DNA from 2 places in the Crassaminicella indica genome. Region 1 is predicted to be linked to the other one. Evidence: riboswitches for the same ligand, from Rfam matches in the RefSeq annotation. Region 1 holds a riboswitch; the other holds the start of a gene.

Region 1 (11,689 bases):
TCAATTGGACTTCTAAGACTTGTATCTTTTAGATTTGACTGAGCAGAATCCTTTGCAGCTTCTGCCTGCTCAAGCTCTATTCTTGTATATTCCTTCGCATCTAATGCTTCTTGATATTTGTTTTTAGCTTCTATATACTTTGCTTCAATCTCATCCATCTTAGCTGTTGGAACAGCACCTTCTTCGTAAAGATTTTTTATTCTTTCATAATTTTTTTCAACCAAATCTAAATAAGCCTTTGCTTGGTTTATTTTTGATGGAATTTGGCTATCCATCTTTAATTTTGAAGACTCCCATTTTGATTCTGCTGCTTGAACCTTAAGTTGATAATCATAGCTATCAAGCTGCATAATTATATCATCCTTCTTTACAAAATCTCCTTCATTTACAAAAATATTTTCAATAATTCCTCCTGGAATCTTATAAGCAAGCTTAATAGTCTTTGCTGGCTTTATATTTCCACTTAAAGATATTTGATCAACATAAGCTGCTTCCTTTATTTCCTGTAGCACTACAGGCTTTAATGACTGAGCCATAACAGTTTGATCTTTTTGAAAGCTACACCCTGTCAAAGCATACAGCATACATAAAATACATAAAAATAAAGCAATTCCTTTTCGTCTCATCATAGTTCCCCCTTCTTATTAGCTGTCTATATTATTTTTCATCTACTACAAGACCGTACAGGATAATATCTACCATATCCTGCAAAGCTTCTTTAAATGTCATATCATTTTTCATTAAAAAGCTTCTTTCTACTAGAGCCATCATTGATTCTATAATGATTTTCCTAAAAACAATAGGGTTTACTTTTCTTAATTTTCCACTCTTAATTCCCTCTTCGATCAATTCAACTTCAGGCTCCCATTCATTCAACCATTTTTCTACTTTCATCCACTGTTTTGGATAATACTGCTTCATTTCATAAAACTTACTCATATACATAAGCTTCGGATCATTTGGAAGAATCATAGCAATCGCCTTTAATTTTCCTAATGTATCTAAGCTTTCATCCTCCAAAATAGCTTTTTCTTTTTCTTTCATAGTGGAGAAAAAACGCTCTACAATCGCATCTATTAAGCTTTCCTTTGAACTAAAATTTTCATAAAGAGTTCTTTTACTGACTCCAAGTCTTTTTGCTAAATCGTTCATAGTAAATTTAATCCCTTTTTCTCCTGTTTCCTCAATCGCTGCATCAATTATTCGCATACGCATCCATACCACTTCTTTCCTTGTGTAATATGAAAACTATTTTAGTTTTTTTAGTACCAGTATGATTTTACCACTCGCTCATCCTCCTGTCAAACATGATTTTTTCTTTTATATTTGCTTTTTTCCAAAATTAAGATCACATTCCTTTAAAAATGTGATCTTAATAAAAATTTATACCATATAATCGTTTTAAGATACCTAATATATGCTTTTCATGTTCATATTTTACTGTGTTGAATTTCCATAAATCCTTATATTGATAAATATCACCTAATAAAAATGTTTCATAATATCCTATATCTAAATCTTCATTGATTTGAAACATTTCTATACCTGTTATTTTATCAAGCATTTTAAAAGTCAAAGGGATGCTTTTAAGCTTATCTATATTTTCATCCTTATACACAGAACACCCAAAGACAATTTTTTGAATATTTTTAGGAAGCTTATTTAGATCAATTTCAAATATCTTTTTATTTTCATCACCTTTATAATCTTCATAATACTTAATGCTTTTGTTTTGCATTGGCTGATTATAAAATATAATATGCTGCTTATTGACTCTTTGTTTTTCATCTATCATGAAAGCAAAAAAATCTATATCCAGCAAAGGATAAAAAGTATTTATAAACTCTAGCTCCATACTAAATACTCCTAATCCTTCATTCACTTTTCCTATAATAACTTTTTCACCTTTAATCAGTGATTTTGCCAATATTATCTCCGCCTTCAAAATCAAATTCTAAATTCAAAAACAAAATAGCATTTTCTTTTACAGCATAATTAATCCATCCATAAATGGGCAGATCACAACACTTATTAAAGCTTACAGTTCTTGTATTGATATTTATAACGTTCGTTATTTTTTCGCTATTTATAAAGCATATATGTCTTCTCATTTTTTCTGACAGTATATTTATGAAAAACATTTTTACTTCTTCAGAAGGTTTTCCATTCAGGTTTATAAAGTTTTTTATATATTTTTTTATAAGCTCTCTTCTTAATAATACTTTTTCTAAATCCTCTGTTTTATATGTAGCAATTTCCATATAAACTTCTTTTTTCATTTTACAAAATTGTACTTCAAAATCATCCTTTGTTTGCTCAACTATACTTTTAAAATTACCAGCAATAAGATATTTTTTTAACAAATCACTATTTTGATAAGCATAATAAAAATAATGTCCTAAATCTGTACAAACCCTGCTAATATTTTCAAAAATTTTCTTTGATGGTTCAGATACAGGTTCTATACTGAAATACCCATGAAAAAGTTGTTCAAAAGCATCAGCAACATAATATACATCAAATACAATATCATCTTCTAAATTTTTAGAATAAACCCTCATGATAGCTATTTTATCTATTTCTTTAAAAATATTATTGTAGTAAAATATATGACTTTTTAATTTAAAGTCCAAATTTTTTAATTTTGCAATGAGGCTTTTAATATGAAAATACTGCTCCATAAGCTTTAAACATTCATTTTTATCCATGTCCTCACCTTTACTGTTGACTTCTAAAACCTAATAATTTTTGCTTTTGTGTATCTTCAAGTGCTGTTAACTCTTTTTCTATCATTGCTCTCTTTTCTTTTCCTTCTTGATAAATCTTCATCGTTCCTTCAATAGTTTCAATTAGCTTTTGATGTGTTTGCTTTAGGGTATCCATGCTAATTATCCCTCTTTCACTTTCTCTTGCAATCTCTAATGTATTCATTTTAAGAAGCTCTGCATTTTGCTTTAGCATATTTTCTGTTGTATCTGAAACCTTCTTTTGAAGCTCTAATGCAGCTTTTTGCTTGTTTAAAGAAATAGACAAAGCGATTTGATTTTTCCAAATCGGAATAGTTGTCAAAATACTAGATTGAATCTTATTTGCCAATATTTTATTGTTGTTTTGCATAAGTCTTATTTGTGGAAGAGTCTGAATCGCGATTTCTCTACTCAATTTCAAATCATGAATTCTCTTTTCCATTTCATTTAATAATTGTGCAAAATCATTATATTTTTGAACATCTAACATGTCCTGAGTTTGCTGTGCTTTTTGCTCTAATTCTACAAATATAGTTTCTTTAAGCTCTTTGTATTTCAATTCTCCTGCTGCAATATACATATCTAGTAGCTGAAGATACTCTAAATTTTTATTGTATAAAGCATCTAACATATTTATATCTCTAATCAACTCTTTTCTAGCTGTATCCAGCGAAACAACAATCCTATCTACTGTTTGAGTAACCTCTTCTAACTGAGTCTTTGTACGATCAATACTTCTTTTTATTCTATTGAAAAAAGGGATTTTGCTAGTGATAGATTTCTTTTCCTGAAGTTTCTCAACATCTACTTTTTGAATAGTTGATAATAATAATGTCAAATCATTTCCAACATTGCCAGTATCCTTTGTTCTTACACCTTCTAATATTCCATCTGCAAATTTTGCAATACTTCCTTGAATTTCAGCCCCAAAAGAAGCTATGCTGTTTGTATTCCCTATATTTATCTCTTCTTTTATTTTTTCTAACCTCTCTAAATCCTTTTGATCAAGCTTAGATAAATCAACAGAAGTAAAATCTTTAGAACTCATTCCTCAACCGCTCCTTTCATATGCTTTAAAAATCTGATTCAATTAAATCTTGTATAGTTTTTAAATCTACATTCAAATCTAATTCCTGCTGTTCTTTTATATTTTTGATGGCTGAATATAATTTTTCATTTATCCTTTCTATAGTATCTAATAATTCTTCTCTCTGTTTTTTCAAAGCATCATCTTCATTAAAATGCTTTAATATAGCTTTTATCATTTTAATATATTTTAATAACAATAATTCTTTTACAGATATTATTCGCTCTATATTTTCAGCATAAAATTCTATTATAAAAGAATAGTATGCTACAAAGAAAAGTAAACTAATAAATATATTATGATCTTTTATATCATAAAGAGTCTTCTCTATTTCTTTTAAAGCTTCTTTCCCTTCCTCTAAAACTGTTTTTGTATGATCTTCTGTCTTTTCAACTCCTTGTTCCTTTACTGTGCTTGCTGCAGCTTTTTTTCTTTTAAATAAATTAAATATATTGATCACTTCCTTCTTCGTCATGATCGAATTGAAAAATTTTTCTATTTTATTTATTATATCAAACACCTTATAACTATCAAAGAATTACTTTTCATTGTGAAGTTTAGTTTTTTCAAAAGTTATCTGGAATGAACTGTTCTTTATATTTCATTTTGAAGTTGGATCCCTATATATATCTATTATTGAATTATTAGAATTTTGCAACTTTTCTATAATGTATTGTAATAATTTCCATTCAATGTTATCATCTTAGCAAGCAGTTTTAATGAATTTTTATCAAGTGAATACTTTCGGATGAAAATAATGGGAGAGAGATCTATTTGATCCACCGAAGAAGTAACTCTTTCAGGTAAATAGGACCATTATTGGACGAGCCTCTGGAGAGACTCTATATGGGCACCGAAGGAGCAAGCCTATTTTTGTAGGTGAAACTCTCAGGTAAAAGGACAGAGTAATTTGTTTTCTGGAGGCCAAATCATTTTCATTTGATTTGGCTTTTTTATAATCCATTATTTTAGGATTATAAAAAAAGCCTTCCTAATAATATATTAAGGAGGAAGGAAATATGGAAAAAATAACTGCAATTTTAAACTCAATTGATTCTTTTGTATGGGGACCACCCCTATTGATCCTATTAGTTGGTACAGGTATTTATCTAACTATCAGACTAGGACTTTTACAAGTATTAAAATTACCTTTAGCACTAAGGCTTTTATTTTCAAAGGATCACGATTCTTCTGCTGAGGGAGACGTATCTAGCTTTGCAGCACTTTGTACAGCACTTGCTGCAACTATTGGTACAGGTAATATTGTAGGAGTTGCAACTGCTATTAAAGCAGGAGGACCGGGTGCACTTTTTTGGATGTGGATAGCTGCATTTTTTGGTATGGCAACAAAATACTCTGAAGGACTTTTGGCAGTAAAATATAGGGTTGTAGATGAAAACGGTCAAATGTCAGGAGGCCCTATGTATTATATTGAAAAGGGTCTAGGAAATAAATTTCTTGCAAAAATGTTTGCTATATTCGGCATCGGCGTAGCATTCTTTGGTATTGGTACTTTTCCACAAGTAAATGCTATTGTAAATGCTGCAAAAATCACTCTTAATATGCCAATGATTGTTACATCGATTATCCTCACTATACTTGTAGCACTTGTAACATTAGGTGGTATTAAAAGCATTTCTAGAGTTGCTGAGCTTTTAGTTCCTTTTATGGCAGTATTTTATATCATCGGTTCAATTATAATTCTTGTTATGAATATAGATCTATTGCCAAGCACTATTTTACTAATTATAAAAAGCGCCTTTTCCCCTACTGCAGCCGCAGGAGGCTTTTTAGGAGCAACTGTTATGATGGCTATTCGAAACGGTGTTGCTCGAGGAGTTTTTTCTAATGAATCTGGTCTTGGTAGTGCACCAATTGCAGCAGCTGCTGCTAAAACAAAATCATGTGTTCGTCAAGGACTTATATCTATGACTGGTACATTCTTTGATACTATTATAGTATGTACCATGACAGGACTTGTATTAATATTAACAGGAGTTTGGCAAGGTGATTTGGAAGGAGCAGCCATGACCAATGCAGCATTCAGTAAAGCTGTACCTGGTATTGGTCAGCTTATTGTTACAATCGGACTTATGTTCTTTGCTTTTACTACTATATTAGGATGGAATTATTACGGAGAAAGATGTACAGAATATCTATTAGGTGTAAAGTGGATTAAGCCTTTTAAATACACTTATATATTATTGATCGCAATAGGAGCTTTCTTAAAATTAAATACAATTTGGATTTTAGCTGATATTGTAAATGGATTAATGGCAATTCCAAACCTTATTGGTTTGATTGGATTAAGCAACGTCATTATAACAGAAACAAAGCTCTATTTTCATCAGCTAGAAAATAAAAAACAATTGAGCAAAAAAACTGTTTAAAAAGAGCTGTGCATAACGCACAGTTCTTTCTTATTTCTTGACAAAAATATTAAGTATATTAAAATGTAAACGATTAAATACTATTCTTGATTAAACTAAAATATATTAGGGTATATGAAAAAAGATGAAAAAATTAAAGGAGATGCTTATGTTTAAAAATAATATTGCACTAAAGGATCGCGCTTTATTCGAAAAATATATCTATAGTTATCCTTATAAAGCTTCTGGATTAACTTTTACAAGTCTTTTTATGTGGAGACAGCTTAATGAATTCAAATATGAAATCATTAATGATTTTTTGTGTATTTCAGGAATCAATCATCTAAATATTAACCATAAAGAATATTTTGTTCTTCCTCCATTAACAATAGAAAAATACGACATTCATAAATTGTCCTTGACAATTGATACAATCAAAAATAGATTCGAAAGCTTTAACCACCCTTTTAATATGAAATTAATTCCAAAGTCAATGCTCGAAACTTTTCAACTAGCTAATCCTAAGTTGATCTTTACTCCTGATCGAGCGAATTTTGACTATGTATATTTAAAGGAAGATTTAATTACATTAAGGGGGCGAAAGCTACATTCTAAAAAAAATCATTTGAATTATTTTATGAAAAATATCCCACACAAGTATGTACCCTTAACAGATGCACTAATAGAAGATTGTCTCAGATTAAATATGCGCCTTGTTGAAGCTAAGACTTATAGCACATTAGAAGCTCATTTGATTGATTTAGAGCAAATGGCAGTTTATGAAGCACTCAAAAATATGAAAGCATTAGATGCTCGTGGTGGTGCAATTTTAATAAATGACAAGGTTGAAGCCTTTACTTTAGGTGCAAAGCTAGATGCAGAAACAATGGTTGTCCACATTGAAAAAGCCAATACAAATTATAGAGGCTTATATCAAGCTATCAATCAGCAATTTTGTAAAAATGCTTGTTTAGATGTAAAATATATAAATCGTGAAGAGGATATGGGTATTCCAAATTTAAGGAAGGCAAAAGAATCATATCGTCCTATAAAAATGATTGAAAAGTATGATGCAACCTTTCATAAATAGGTAGGAGGAAAAAAATGATTGCAAAATTATTAACAAAAAAAGATATCCCTGCTGCAAAAAAATTATGGGGATATGCTTTTGAAACAGATGAACCATTTTACAGCTGGTATTTTGAAGAGGTTTTTAGCCCTAAAAATGCTGTAGGTATTTTTAACAAAGGTCAGCTTATTAGTTATTTGCAATTGAACCCTTATACAATTTACCTTAATGGAGCATCCTTTGAAGCCTCTTATGTAGTAGGTGTTATTACTAGCCCTGAGTATAGAAACAAAGGACTAATGAAAATATTGCTCCCAAAAGCAATAGAAGAAATAAATAAAAGAAATCATAGCGTTTCTATCCTAATGCCCTTTGATACTACCTTTTATAGTCCTTATGGGTGGGAGCTATGTTATCGTCAATTAAAATATACTGTTCCTATTGATATAGTAGGTCATTTTGCTTCTGGAGAAAAGTATGGAAATTTCCATAAAATAGATATAAATAAAGACTTTGAAGCTTTAAACATTGTCTATGATTCCTTTTTAAAAAATTATCACGGATATGTAAAAAGAAATAGAAAAAATTGGGATTATATTTTAAAGGACCTTCAATACTATGGTGGATATGCTTGTCTTTTAAGAGATCAAAAAAACAATCCAATCGGCTATATTCTTTATTTTTTAAAGGACAAAAAATTTATTGCAAAGGAAATTGCTTATACGAATATAAAGGCACAAAAATCTATATTTAGCTTTATATATAGTCACAAATCTCAAGCAGTAGCTGTGCAGTGGTCTGCACCTTACAATGATCCTACACAGCTATTTTTAAGAGATACAATTCAACCAGAGCCAACAAATAATCTAAGAATTTATCCATTTATGTGTGGTAGGATCATCAACTTTAAAGATGCTATTGAAAACAGTTCTTTCTCAAAGGATATAAATTTTTCATTTTCAATAAGAATAAAAGATTCATACGCTCAGTGGAATAATAATACCTTTATAATAAAAATATCAAACGGAAAAGCTTCTGTAAAAAAAAGCAATACAGCTTCTGCTGATATGGTATGTGATATTAATATTTTTACACAGCTTTTCTTTGGTGCTATATCTATTGATCAAGCTGTTTTTTTAGAAAAAGTCACCATTAACAATCAGGCTATATTAAAAAATTTCTCTAAAAGTTTTCATTTTAAAAATAATTATATAAATGAATTTTTTTAAAAAAAGAGAATCTAATTTAGATTCTCTTTTTAAGCTTTTAATTTTTTGCCTGAAATTCTATTGACCATAATAGCAATAGCTCCATCTCCAGTTACATTACATGCAGTTCCAAAACTATCTTGCGCAAGATATAGAGCAATCATTAAGGATGTTAAGGTAGGAGAGAAATGAAGCATTGACTCTAATAGTCCTAATGCTGCCATCACCGCTCCACCAGGCACCCCTGGAGCTGCAACCATGGTAACCCCTAGCATCATAATAAATGGAAATATTACTCCAAAAGAGCTTTCCATACCATTTAACATCATTACAGCCATAGCACAGCTTGTAAGGGTGATGGTACTTCCAGATAGATGGATTGTTGCACATAAAGGTATTACAAATTCTGCTACGCCATCATCTACCCCATTTTCTTTTGTCTGATTTAAGGTAACTGGAATAGTAGCTGCTGAAGATTGTGTACCAATAGCTGTAAAATATGCAGGAATCATTGTTCTAATTAATCTAATAGGATTTCTTCCTGCAATAGTTCCTGCAATAAAATATTGCACAAGGATAATAACAATATGAAGAATAATAATCATTAAAAATACTTTAGCAAATACAGACATAATAGTTGCAACTTGTCCTGCATAAGTCATATTTGCAAATATCCCCAATATATGTAGTGGTAATAACGGAATAATAATATTTGAAATAAGTTTTTCAATAATGCTTTGAAATTCTCCCATAAATTTTCTAATCGTATCTCCATTGATAGATGCTATACCTAGTCCAAATATAAACGCAATTAAAAGAGCTGTCATAACACCCATAATAGGAGGCATATCAACTCTAAAAAATGGTGCTACCAAACCTTCTTCTGGATTTGTTGCATTCATCGCCAAACTCCCTACTTGTAAAAAATTCGGAAGTACAATGCTACTTGTAAAGTATGCTAATGATCCTGCAATAATGGTAGATACATATGCAATCCCTGCTGTAATTGCAAGTAATTTTCCTGCACCCTTTCCTAACTCTCCAATACCAGGTGCCACAAAACCAATAATAATCAATGGAATAGCGAAACCTAAGAAGTTTCCAAAAATTCCATTAAATGTTGCAAAGCATTTTACGATTCCCTCTGATCCACTCTTACCAATTAGAATACCCAAAATGATCGCAATAATCAACTTTGGCAACAATCCTATTTTTTTCACTTTGTTATCCCCCTTTACTTTCTTATCTTAGCTCGTTGCAGAATACTACAACTCGCATAAATACTACATTTAAATCTATTGAAATGGCTAAGTTTCCCCCATTTTGGGTATATATACAGTAGATAATTGTTAATAACTCAAAGAAAGGAGAAACCTATGCCAATTTCAACTAAACAGTTACACTTTCATGATATTTCATCTGATTTTAATGATTTTTTTGATCAAAATCAAAGTAATTTACTTTCTTTACTAAATGAATTTATTGATATCTCTGAGTTCATTCCTTTTTCTTTTTCTCAAAAGTATTATTCTAATCTAGGTACTAATAGGAATTTTTCTCTTGAATCAATGCTCTTGGCTTTTATTCTAAAAAATATTTTATCTATCCCTACTATTGACCTTCTCATTTCTTTACTACATATTTCTCTTGAAATGCGTAGCTTTTGTGGTTTTCTTAGGGTTCCTAACAAATCTCAATTTTCAAGGTTTAAATCAAACTTCTCTGATGAGTTAAGGGATATGTTCCATCATCTTGTTGATGTTACTGAAGAATTAGCTAAGGAGGTTAATCCTTTTCTTTCTTCTATCTTGATTACTGATACTACTGGCTTTGAACTCTATGTGACTGAAAACAATCCTAAGTTCTATCAGTCCCAACTTCGCAAAGCGAAGGCTTATGCTAAAACTCTTAAGAAAGAAGATCCTAATTCCACTTTTGATATAGAAAAATATGCTCAGAGTAAGATGCCTAAATATGCTTCTTCTAATAATGATGCTAAGCTCTGCTACCTTAATGGTCATTTTGGCTATTTTCAAAAATCAGTTATTTCAACTAATGGTTTCGGTCTTATTAGAGATGTTAATTTCTATGATTCTGATAATAATCTATCCTTTGACCTAACACCACAGGAAACCAAGGATTTATATGATGCTAAATCTTTAATTCCTACTCTTGAAACTTTCTTTAGCATTCATCCCGATTTTGAATATAAATACTTTCTTGGTGATGCTGGTCTTGATGCTGATGATAACTATGCTTATCTACATGGAAAAAACATTATGCCTATTATTAGCTTGAATCCTAGAAACTCTTCTGATTTACCTCAACCTGATTTTAATGAAGTTGGTGTTCCTCTTTGCCCTTTAGACCCTTCTTTGCCTATGGTTTATGATGGTATTTCTAGAGAAAAGGGACGTGCTGATAGAATTAAGTATATCTGCCCTAAGGTAAAGAAAACCATTGTGAAGGGCAAAACTACTTATATTCTTAATTGCGATAATCCTTGCACTAAGTCAAAGTGTGGCCGAATTAAACAGCTTACTGTTCACCATAATTTTAGATTCAACACTTCTTTTCCTCGTAACAGTTTGAAATGGATATTGCTTTTCAAACAAAGAACTATTATTGAAAGATCTATCTCACAAATTAAGAATTTTATTCAAATTAAAGCTTCTAAGGTTAGAAGTACCGTATCTTTGAAATCCGATATTTTCTTAGCCTGTATATCTCAATTAGTAGCTTTTATACTTTTGTTTAAATCTCAAGAAAAACATAATAATCCTCTGGCAATAAAATCTTTAATAGCATAATTAAAGTACAATCAAATATTGATAAAATTTAGGGTTTAACTAACCTTCGGTTTGTTATGCCTTTTTTTATGTGTATTTCTCTATGCTATCGCATTTTTATCCTGTTTTTCCTGTGGATAAATTGAAATTATATTTTGCAACTACCTATTTCTTATCTTTTTATATCCCTTTTTCCTTTAATTTTATTAGCATATCCTCTGTCATTTTAGCTAAATCGTATTCAGCCTTAAAACCCCATTCCTCTACTGCTGCTGTTGAATCAATTGAATTTGGCCAACTTTCAGCAATAGCTTGTCTTACAGGATCTACATCATAATCCATTTTAAAATCTTTTATATGCTTTCTGATTTCAGCAGCAATTTGTTCTGGTTCAAAGCTCATAGCAGTAATGTTAAAGGC
Region 2 (11,689 bases), 1.4 Mb from region 1:
TTATTTAAATTCACTAAAAGTTTTTTCATTATAAGGAACTACAATTTTTCCATCTATAATTTGTTGCTTTAGATCTTCTACTTCTTTCAAAATATCAGCTGGTACATGCTTGTTAGAAGTTGGAGCAATATCTACACCACCCTCTTTAAGTCCATAAACAACTGTTGTTCCTCCTGGGAATTTTCCTTCTTTTAAACTCTTTGCTATATCAAAAACTGCAGTATCTACATGCTTCATTGCTGATGTAAGTACGTTTTCAGGTGCTAGATTACTTTGATCTCTATCTACACCAATTGCAAATTTATTTTGTTCCTTAGCAGCTTCTATAATACCATCACCAACACCACCAGCAGCATGGAATACAATATCTGCGCCATCTTTATACATTTGATTAGCAATTGCTTTACCTTTAGCTGCATCTGTAAAAGAATCAGCATATTGAACTAAAACTTTTACATCTTTGTTTGCTTTTTTTACACCTGCTCTGTATCCATATTCAAATCCGTCAATAACATTTCCTTTAACTCCACCAACAAATCCAACTTTTCCAGTTTTTGTCATTTTCCCTGCTATATAACCTACAAGGAATGATGATTGCTCAGCTTTAAATACTACACCTACTAAATTTTCTGGTGTTTTTTCATAAGCATAGTCAACAATAGCATATTTTTGCTCAGGATTTTTTTCAGCTTCTTCTTTTACTAAATTACCCATTTTATATCCTATACCCCAGATTAAATCATTCTCTTCATCTAATAAAGATTCCATGTTTGGACCGTAGTCAGCATCTTGTCTAGATTCTTTATAAGAAACTTTAATTCCTAATTCATCTTCAGCTCTTTTTAAGCCTTCCCAAGCTGATTGATTGAACGATTGATCATTTACTCCACCTACATCTGTTACCATAGCAATTTTTAATTTTGTTTTTTCCGCTTGCTCTGGTGTTTTTTGTCCACAACCTGCTAGTAATCCAGCAACAAGTATTACTGTCAATAAAATTGCTAATCCCTTTTTAAACATTTTGAATTCCTCCTCTATTTTGATTTCCCACAAAAAGAATAATATTATGTATTCGCTAAAATATTCAAAATTCCTTTATCATAACACCATATTTTTTGAATTTTTTAATGGTAAATAAAATTAAATATTTACAGTTTCTTTTCATATTTATATTTCCATTTTATTATCAAGATTATACTTAAACTTCTAACAAATATCTCTTTCCTTTTCAATAAAACCAGCTTTTGCTAGCACTTCTGTTGCAATATCTATTCTTTCTTCATTTACAAGAACAATTGGTCCTGTACACCCCATTCCACTTTCTGCATAAATTCCTGTTTTCCATAGCACCTTTACAGCAGCTTCTAAATCCATTATATCTATTCCAGATATAGAGCCTGTTACTACTTCCTTAGAAGGTGCAACTACTCCTTCTTCGCTTTCTGTTTCTTTTTTATAGTCTTTTCTTAAATGCTTTAATATTTCATCAAGCTTTGCTTTCTTTGCTTTTTCAAATTCTTCCTTTGCTATTTCTAGTATTTTTCCTTTTGTTACCTTTGCCGCATAGCTAAGGGCATTTGATACTACTGGTATTCCTGATGCTCTTGATAGGATAAGAATGATTTTATCATAATCTTCTCCTACACCCGGACCATATCCATATCCTAAGCCTTCATAGCTTCCTCCCGTTGTGAATGATGAAAATACTTTCATCATAATATTTCCTGTAAGCGTATCTATTACCATCACATCTGCTGTTCCTGCAAGAAGATCATTTCCTCTCATTATGGCTCCGCCATCTGAACGCATGGATTCTGCAAAGTTAATATTATATCCATTATCTCTTAGTTCCTTTAATGCTCTTTCTACCTGTCTTGCTCCATCTACATTTAATATTCCTACTGTTGGATTTTCTATCCCCATCGCTTTTGCTGTAATTATTCCATACAATGCATTTTTTACCATTGCCTCTGTTCTATTTACTGATGATGTTCCTGTTGTTGTTCCTATAAACATTTCTTTTCCATACCCTGGCGTGATTACTCTTCCTACTGTTGACACACCAACTGGAAAGCTGTAGTGCATAGTTACACATGCTTTTATGTATCCACTATCTAATAATTCCTCCATTTTTTTATGCATATCCTTCTCTGATTCTACTTCTACAATTTCTAAATATGTATCCACCTTTGGTCCAATAAGAACAATATCAAAGTTTTCTCCTTTTTTTGCTGCTATTTCAGCACCCTTTACTAAATTTTCTGTGCCATGCTCACTTCCTAATATTGTAAGGCCTATCCTTATTTTTTCTCCAAATTCGCCACTTTTTATAGCATCAGCAATTTCTATAAAGGTTTTTCCTATTATTTGTTTCACCGCTCTTTTTTGTCCCATAATCATCACCCCTATTCCTTTAGTAGATGTGATGCGAAATCTTTCATAGCCTCCGCTATCATATTTTTTATCTCTTCTTTTGATACCCCTACTGTTTCTTCTACTCCTGAATTTCTTTCAATAACTACAGATACACCATCAAACAGGTTTGTCATACGCCCTAAAAATAAGCTTCCCTTTCCTATAATCATCACTCTATTTAATTTACCTTCTGTTAAATCCTCCTTAGCAAAGCCTATATAAGGAACTCCTGACGGAATATGTCCTTGTGTTGGTGCCCAACCAGGCATACCATGTTCTTTCACGAAATTTAGAAGCTCTTTTCTATCTAATTCTTTTCTTTTAACTCCTAAAGCACCAATCATTTTGTAGTTTGCTTCTGGCACGTCTCCTGCTCCTGCTGGTTTTGTAATATCTGGATTCTGCATTTCAACAGAATATTTATCAATATCTGTAATCTTTAGTCCTCCCTTATCAAGAGGTGCTGTAACTAATGAAGTGATTACTGCTTGTGGAGATGAACCTGTACCTACTGTATGTCTTCCTACTAAATCCGTTCTAATGATTGGATTTATACCGTCATTTTTACTAACAAGTATTGCAAATGCACCTACTACATCTTCTAATATAGGCAATTCTTTTTTTACATGGTCTTTTCCATTCATTCCAAGCTTTGCTGTAGCTCCTCCTGCTACTATAACTACATTCTCATAGGTTCCAGCCTTTACAAGAGATGCTGCCTGAATCAATGCATGAGTTGGTGCTGCACAAAAGCCTCTTGTATCTGAACCTGTTGCATTTATAGCACCTGAACATTCTGCAATAGCCTTTGCAAAGTTTCCTCCACCTCTTTGATTCATATCTCCACAAGCTTCCTCTGAACACTCTATAATATAGTCAATATCTGCTACATTGAGATTATTCTTATCAACAAGATGTTTAAACGCAAGAACACCAGAAGCTTTTACTACTAAATTTTCAAAAAGAATATGTGAAGTTAAATTTGCATCTACATCATGAGCTCTTTTTACACAACCAACTAAATTTCCCTCATGATAAATAGCTTCAGCATTCTGCTCATTTATAAACTTCTCAATTTCAGATAATTCTTCTCCTTCCTTTAGCCTTGCTACATCATCCTTCAATAAATGATGATGCCTAAGCTTTTCTTTTAATATTTTATTAAAGCCCTTTTCTATTTTTACAAGATCAAATGCATCTACAATCTTCATAAGCGCAATGAACTCATCCTGAGGCATAATTTCTCCAAATTTCCCAAAACGATCCTTGCAATTAGCATCTTTACTACACCACGGCAAAGCATATTCTCTTAATTCCTCTGGATGCATATTCCCTATGTACACTTGATTAGGAGCATAATTTAAAACCTCTTCATAGCTTCTAATATGCTCTGGAAGCTTTTTAAGGTATTCTGAATCAGGGTTTGTAACTCTTTCTGTAGTCTGAGTTGTTCCATTATGAATGATCATATCAGGAGTATGTACAAGAACATATCCTGCACCTTTAATTACTGGATAACTCATTTTTCCACCTCCACATAATTTTAAAAAATTTGCCACAAGTCTTATGCAGCTCGCAGCTACAGACTATTCCATAATCTATTTTTAGTATATTACAAACATAAATACATTGTATAGATATAAAAAATGTTTATGATGATCGCTATTTTATTAAAACTTTTAATAAATATAATACAATCACTAAAACTATTGTATAATTTTAAATAAATGGGTGATCTTCACCACCCATTTATAGTAAGCAGCTGCCAGCTGCATCAACAGCTGGCAAAGACTTAATCTTCAAAAACAGTTTGATCTTCTATTTCTGTTTCTAATGCTTTTAATGCTTTTTCAACCAATCTTTTTCTTAATTTTTTCTCTTCCTCTAGGTCTAGCGCTGGATTCCCTAGCGGATGAGGAATAGCTATTGTAGGTACGATTCTATTTGCTCCAACTGTTAATGAAATAGGAACAACAGTACACATATGCACAACAGGAATTCCTGTTCTTTCTATTTCTTTTACCATTGTTGCACCGCAACGCGTACAAGTTCCTCAGGTAGATGTTAGAATAACAGCTTCTACACCATCTGCCACCAATTCTTGTGCATATTGTTCTGCAAATTTCTTAGCATTTGCAACAGATGTACCATTCCCTACAGTTGTATAGAAGTATCTATGAAGTTCTCCGATTTTCCCTTCTTTTTCTAATTCCCTTAATACATCAACAGGTAATACTCTATCAGCATCTTCATTTGCATAAACAGGGTCATAACCACCATGTGCTGTTTCATGGGTTTCAGATGTTAAATCACTAAAATCAGCTATATCATATTTGCCATATTTAGATGCACTTGATGATTCGATATGGTCTGGATTTCCTTTCGGTACAATCCCTCCAGAAGTAACTATTGCTAATTTTGCTTTTGATATATCTTTAATAGCTTTACCTGGTGTAACATGATCAAACTCAGGCATCGGATATTCTGTAACATAATCTTCACCATTAAGCTTTTTAATCAACATATCTACAGCTCTCTTTGAGCCTCTTTCTTCTCTAAATATATTTTTTCTTATTCCTCTCGGAATATATCCTTCAATACTAGGCGCTTTTACTTCTTCACCTTTTCCAAGTTTTAATGCAAGCTTTGCTAATGCTGGAATAGCTTTTCTCATTGTAGCAGCAGAATTTCCTGTTTCTATAATATAAATATCCTTTTTAAACATATCTGCTCCAGGATTTTCTGGATACATAGCTGTTACAACAGGAATATTTAGCTCTTCTTTTACAGCTTTACTAATCGTTCCACACGCTACACCGTATCTACCTGCATTAAAAGCTGGACCTGCAATAAACATATCCGGATGATACTTTTTCACCATATCAATAATAACAGCTTTTGCTTCTTCAATATTTTCATTAAAATAGGAGTCACCACAAATAACTGTAGCAACAATTTCGGCTTCATCCTTAAAAGCTGCTTTTAAAGCCATTCCAGGCCCTACAACTCCTTCTCTTACCTCAGGTTTTATATCTGCTTTTTCTTCTCCTCCAATACCTGCAAAGAATTGGTTTATATAATGAACAACTCTAATAGTGCTCATATTTCCCCCCCTCTCGTATTTTAAATGGGAAATTCTTTTTAATATTTACAGAATTGTTCTCTCATCGATCTCATTTCTTCGACAATTGCATCAACATCTAATACCATTTCCATCATACCAATTTGCTCTTCATACACCTCTGGATCTACAGCATCTTTAAATTCTGGCTCTACAGCATGGTATGTTCTAAGTCCTAACTGGACTCCCGCTAATGAACCTGCAAAAGTAGGGTCTCCATTTGTTACAGTTTCAGCAGCTAATCCTGCAGCTTCTGCTTCTGCTGCTCCAAAAATTACTATAATATTTTCTGCACCATACTTTTCTGTTAAATTTTTAACCCTATTTTGATTTTCTAGGTCCATTGCTCCTGCTGCCGTTCAGACAAAGCACTCTGTAGCAGAAAAAACTACTTCACAGCCTGTGCCTTTTAAACATTCTTCAATAGCAGGACCTGGTATCCCATCTCTGTCACCAATGATGATGACTTTCTTACCTTCAAATAAACCCATGGTTACCATCCTTTCCCTTTGTTTTTCATTTTAAAATAGTTCTTATTAAAAGCCTGTAGCAGATAACTTATTAAATCCTAATTCATTTGTTGCACCAGTAATCACTTGAAGTTCCACTTCAATACTTCCATCATGTCTTAAACTGCCATCAAATCCTCCAGCAATTTTATCAACATAATCTAGCATACCTATTATTTTCTTCATCGGTGGAAGAATAATGATTTCATTTGCATTTCCACCTGTTACTACAGCATCTGCTTTTGGATCTGCATCTGCAAGAGATTGAGATGCCCCATCACGACCTGCATATTCATCTGTTACAATTACAGTTTTTACACCTTCGTCTTCTATTTTCTTGCAATTCATAATAAGATCTGTGTCTGGATTTCCAAAGCCCTCTTGAGATACAATTACTCCCTCAAGACCTAAATATTTGCAAAGCTTAGCAGTCCAATTTGATGATCTTTCTTTATCTGCAAGATATACATTTTCATTTGTAATAATTACTCCTACAAAATTTATATCCTTACCATGTCTTTCATATAAGTCATGAATAATTGGATTATTTTGATGATGATAAGTTGTATTTTTATCACAAGCAGATACACAATTACCACTAAGTATTGCTCCATCCATTATCTCTGTTGGATAAAGAATTGTAGGAACAATTTTTTTTGCATCTACTCCATAAACATAAGTATCATGAAGCAACCCTTGTGTTTGAAGCATGTATACATATGCTACTTTTGGTAAATCAGGATACTCTTTGACACTCTCAAATAATGGTTTTGTTTCATAAACTTCTACTTCATCTGGTACCAATTCTCTACCAGCTTTACCAATAAAGCTAGCTACTTTTAATCCTGCCATTCTTACAGCAGCTTCATATTCATGTTGTTTTAAACCATCTATTGGTTCAATTACTAAACAAATATTGTTTAGCTTTGAAAATGGAGTATACTCGGCTCCAGGACCACTCATATCAATGATACCTTCCTGAAATCCAACAATTTTGCCGCAAGTAACAACTGCAGCTCCCTTTAATACATGCGTGCGGCCTGAACCTACAGTAGTAACTTTATTTATTACTCCAGGAAATATGCCACCTTGCCCTTCAACTTTTACTCTTGGCTCAATAACATCCTTTACAGGAGTTATTCTAGTTGCTTCCCCTGGCTTGGCAAGTTCTACCTGTGCGCTTTTGATATGATCATCTTCCATGATAATGTTGATGATTTCTTCCTTATTTACATATAATGTTCCATTTTCTACTTTGGTCATATCACCAAATTGAACATCGCTAATATTAATTTTCCCCAATTCTAGGCGCACATCATTCACCTCCCTTTATATTTTACCCACAACTGGTGACTTACTCACCAGCGTGAGTTGTAAACTATCCTACATGTTTTTGAAGCATAGCAAGAATATTAGCTTTTGTTGCAGCTTCCTTTGTCACTTCATCTACTTTTTCACCATCTTTGTATAATGCAATTGTTGGAAGTCCTAATACTCTTTGTGATATAGCAAGCCTTCTTGCTTTCATAGTATTTAATTTTGCAAATTTTACTCTTCCTTCATATTCAGCTGCAAGCTCTTCTATATCTGGCATTAATGCTTTGCATGGCTCACAGCCATCACTCCAATAATCCACAAGCACATATCCAGATGCCTCTAAAACTTCTTTTTGAAAAGTATTTTTATCAAGTGCTAACATATAAATTCCTCCCCCTATCTTTAATAATGATTTTCAATATATTTTTCTGCTGCAACAGCTGCAATTGCACCATCTGCTGTAGCAGTTACTACCTGCCTTAAGGATTTTACTCTAATATCTCCAGCAGCAAATACACCTGCTACACTTGTTCTCATGTCTGCATCTGTTATAACATATCCATCATCTGTTAATTCAATTTTTCCTTTATATACATCACTTTGAGGTTTATATCCTACAAACGGGAATATCCCAAATGTTCCATCATTTTCATCTGCATGATATTCTGTAATTTTACCTGTTTTTTTGTTCTTAAATACAATAGCTTCTACAATTCCATCTCCTTTTATTTCTTCTACTACTGTATCCCACATAAAATCTATTTTTTCATTTTTAAATGCTTTCTCTTGAATTGATTTTGCAGCTCTTAACTCATCTCTCCTATGTACAATCGTAACCTTTTTGGCAAATTTCGTTAGATACATAGCTTCTTCTAATGCAGAATCTCCTCCTCCTATTACAAATACTTCTAAACCTGTAAAAAAGTCTGCATCACAAGTTGCACAATAGGATACTCCTTTTCCTATTAATTCCTTTTCTCCTGGACAACCAATTTGTTTTGGTGTAGCACCACTTGCAATTATTACTGTCTTAGACTTATATACTTCCTTCTCTCCCTTTATTACCTTTACTTTTTCAGTAAAATCAACATCTATTACTGTATCCTTCTTTCTTTCTGCACCAAATTCCTCTGCCTGTTCTACCATCCTTGCAATAAGGCTTGGCCCTGTAGCATTTTGAATAGAACCTGGATAATTTGCTACTTCATTTGTCGTAACAATCTGACCTCCTGTTTTATCCTTTTCTAAAATCAATGTTTTCATTTTCGCTCTTGCTGCATATAGACCTGCTGCAAGTCCAGCAGGCCCTGCTCCTATTATGATTACGTCATATAGTTTTTCCATTTTAATCCTCCTTTTTAATTGTTTAAAATAATCAAAAAAATTGATCCATACTTTCTATTGCACTCTTTATAAGACAATAGTCAATAAGTTTAAAATCCTCTAATATTTTTTCTGTCCAAAGAGGTATTTTCTTCCCTTTTATAAACTTCTCTGCCGTCTGAATACTTTCTTCAATTATTTCAAGTGATTTAATATGAAGCTCATTTTTTTTCTTTGTCATAATGACTGATTTAAAAGGAGTCTCATTAGGCTTAACGCTTCCTGAGAGAGGGTGAGTAAGCAATCTATATCCCTCATGTATCTTGTTTCTCGTAATTATAAGAACATCAAGATATGTATAATCTTTTGAATAAATTATATCCATTTTTTCTTTATTTTCTTCAAAAACTTTCAAATTATTTGTAATTAGAACTTTTTTCATATTCATTCACTCCACTTTTTATACAGCTAGGAAAACGTTTTTTGTTCTTATGAAAATAGAGGCACATGACAAACTCATGTTTGCCATATGCCTCTGTCTTGAACCTGAGAGTTTCTTCTAATAGATAGAATTGCTCCTTCGGTGCTTTTAAAAAGCTTTCCAGAGTTCTGTCCAAATACGGTCCTTTTGCCTGAGAATTTCACAAAAAGATAGGCAATATCGTTTTGCTTGTCCCTTCGGCGACCCAATTAGGATTCTCTCCCGCATTTTTCAACCAGAATATTTTTATACATTTCAAACAATCATTAGAATTATCTATATATTCATTATAATACAAACAATATACCTTTACAACAATTTTTTGGCAACTTTTGTTATTTATTTCACATTTTATTCATCTCTCATGTAAAGAAGAGCCAATATTCCTGGACCAGTATAAGTCCCTATGGTACATCCTATTTCCGTAGTAATGATTTTTTTTGGCTCAAAAGTATCCATAATCTCTTTTTTAAGCTTTTCTAATCCGTCAATATTTGCCCCATGTGCTATACACACATATTCTGATCCATGCTTTAAACCTCTTTCTTTTGCAATTTGAATCATTTTAGGTATTACTTTTTTACTTCCTCTTACTTTATCAAAAAGTTCTACTTTTCCATTTTTTATAGTCAAAATAGGTTTTATATTTAATATTTTTCCAATAGTTGCCTTAGTATTACTAAGCCTTCCACCCTTTTTAAGGTAGTCAAGAGTTTCTACAGAAAAAATATGATCAGCTTTCTCTTTCATTTTTTCTACTCTTTCTATAATTTCTTTTTTGCTTTTACCTTCCTTTGCCATTTTTGCTGCTTCTACTGCAATCATTCCACAAGTATATGAAAGTGATAAAGTATCAATTACTGTTATATCATCAGACGCCAATTCCTTCTTTGCTATTAGTGATGATTGATGAGTTCCACTAACACCTGAAGATCCATTAATAACTATTACTTCATATCCATTTTCTAAAGCATTTTTCATTTCCTTCATAAAAATACTTGGAATGACTTGAGAAGTACTAGGCAATTCATCAGAAGCTTGAAGTTTATTAAAAAATTCTTCTGGGCTTAAATCCTCTCTATCTTTAAATTCATTATCTCCAAACCTTATTGTTAATGGTAAAACTGTAATATCATATTTATCGATAAGCTCCTTCGGAATATCAGATAAGCTTGTTGTTATAATTTTTATAGGCTTCAATCACATTCCCTCCTATCATGATAAGTTGATTTTATCTATATTATTTTATTATCTATACATTGTTTTTACAACTAAAAAAAACTAAACCTTCAAAAATCACTTTGTTCAAACAATGAAGGTTCTTAACATATTTTCCATGTAATTTCAGTAAGCTTTTTTACAAAAGTTATTATCTTTATATATTTATTTTTTTATGTTGATGATTATAAAAATATTATATTGATACGTAAAATAGAAAATAGACTCCCCATATATGAAGAAGTCTTATACTTAAATCTTAAAATTTATCAGATGCATCTATTACAGAAAAAGCAATTTTCGTAGCATGATCTCCTATTCTTTCAAGATTGCTAATAATATCTAAAAATATAATTCCTGCACCTGCTGAACATTCCTGTTTATTTAATCTTGCAATATGACTAGTCCTAAGTGATTTTTCCATATGATCAATTTCTCCTTCTCTTTCAACAACCTTTCTTGCCATATTCATATCTCCTGTTTTTAATGAAAGAATTGCTTGATCATATGATTTCATTACACGATTATGCATAAGCTTTAATTCTTCTATAGCCCCTTTGCTAAATACTAATTTACGTTCCGAAGCAAAAATGGCTAATTCAGCTAAATTATCAGCATGATCTCCTACCCGCTCAATATCATTAATCGTATTAAACAATCCATCCACAAGTTCATGTTGCTTCCCTGATAAATTAGTACTAGATAATTTAACTAGATATTCAGCAATTTCTCGTTCCATCGTATTTATAATTTTTTCCATTTTAAAGGTCTCATTTGCTAATTTCTCACTTTTCTCAAAAAAAGCTTTCATAGAGGTTCGATAGCTCTCTAAAACTAAATCACCCATATTAAGTATTTCCTTTATTACTTGTCCTATAGCAATAGATGGTGTTTCTAGCATCCTATCATCAAGATACTTACCACCTCTTTTTTCTCTCTTTTCAGAATCATTTATAGGGATCACTTTATTAGCAAGTTTTACCCATATTGTAGCAAAAGGTAGTAATAGTAATGTGTTTCCAATATTGAAAAGAGTATGTGCATTAGCCAATTGCCTTGCTGCATTTTCTGGTGAAAAATGCTTCACAATCGTAATAGTTATATCTTTAAAGAATATCATAAATAATAATGTACCAACTACATTAAAAGTAAAATGAATAAATGCTGCTCTTTTTGCTGTTCTATTCGCTCCAATACTTGATAACATAGCTGTTACACAAGTTCCAATATTGGTTCCAAATATAATGGGTAAAGAAGCTTCTATAGGTAAAAGTCCTTCACTCGCTAAAGCGATTAAAATACCTG

What was found. A riboswitch is a leader RNA that binds a small molecule or an ion and turns the genes downstream of it on or off. The one in region 1 is predicted to bind glycine.
Positions count from the first base shown of each region.
Region 2: linked by a shared signal. The riboswitch ahead of KVH43_RS09885 (GrdX family protein) and the one ahead of KVH43_RS03540 (alanine/glycine:cation symporter family protein) in region 1 are both predicted to bind glycine.

Region 1 covers NZ_CP078093.1:742,808-754,496, forward strand. The annotation lists gene KVH43_RS03510 (efflux RND transporter periplasmic adaptor subunit) at 1-626, opposite strand, end outside; gene KVH43_RS03515 (TetR/AcrR family transcriptional regulator) at 658-1,215, opposite strand; gene KVH43_RS03520 (TerD family protein) at 1,373-1,927, opposite strand; gene KVH43_RS03525 (hypothetical protein) at 1,908-2,708, opposite strand; gene KVH43_RS03530 (toxic anion resistance protein) at 2,719-3,795, opposite strand; gene KVH43_RS03535 (hypothetical protein) at 3,821-4,354, opposite strand; glycine riboswitch at 4,583-4,660, shown strand; glycine riboswitch at 4,664-4,740, shown strand; gene KVH43_RS03540 (alanine/glycine:cation symporter family protein) at 4,854-6,224, shown strand; gene KVH43_RS03545 (DUF2156 domain-containing protein) at 6,373-7,293, shown strand; gene KVH43_RS03550 (GNAT family N-acetyltransferase) at 7,308-8,501, shown strand; gene KVH43_RS03555 (dicarboxylate/amino acid:cation symporter) at 8,531-9,700, opposite strand; gene KVH43_RS03560 (transposase) at 9,857-11,290, shown strand; gene KVH43_RS03565 (L-threonine 3-dehydrogenase) at 11,450-11,689, opposite strand, start outside.
Region 2 covers NZ_CP078093.1:2,099,639-2,111,327, reverse strand. The annotation lists gene KVH43_RS09925 (BMP family lipoprotein) at 1-1,020, opposite strand; gene grdD (glycine/sarcosine/betaine reductase complex component C subunit alpha) at 1,207-2,394, opposite strand; gene grdC (glycine/sarcosine/betaine reductase complex component C subunit beta) at 2,406-3,938, opposite strand; gene grdB (glycine reductase complex selenoprotein B) at 4,208-5,518, opposite strand; gene grdA (glycine/sarcosine/betaine reductase complex selenoprotein A) at 5,557-6,027, opposite strand; gene KVH43_RS09900 (glycine/sarcosine/betaine reductase component B subunit) at 6,073-7,359, opposite strand; gene trxA (thioredoxin TrxA) at 7,424-7,744, opposite strand; gene trxB (thioredoxin-disulfide reductase) at 7,765-8,706, opposite strand; gene KVH43_RS09885 (GrdX family protein) at 8,738-9,127, opposite strand; glycine riboswitch at 9,219-9,292, opposite strand; glycine riboswitch at 9,296-9,401, opposite strand; gene KVH43_RS09880 (DegV family protein) at 9,518-10,366, opposite strand; gene KVH43_RS09875 (Na/Pi cotransporter family protein) at 10,644-11,689, opposite strand, start outside.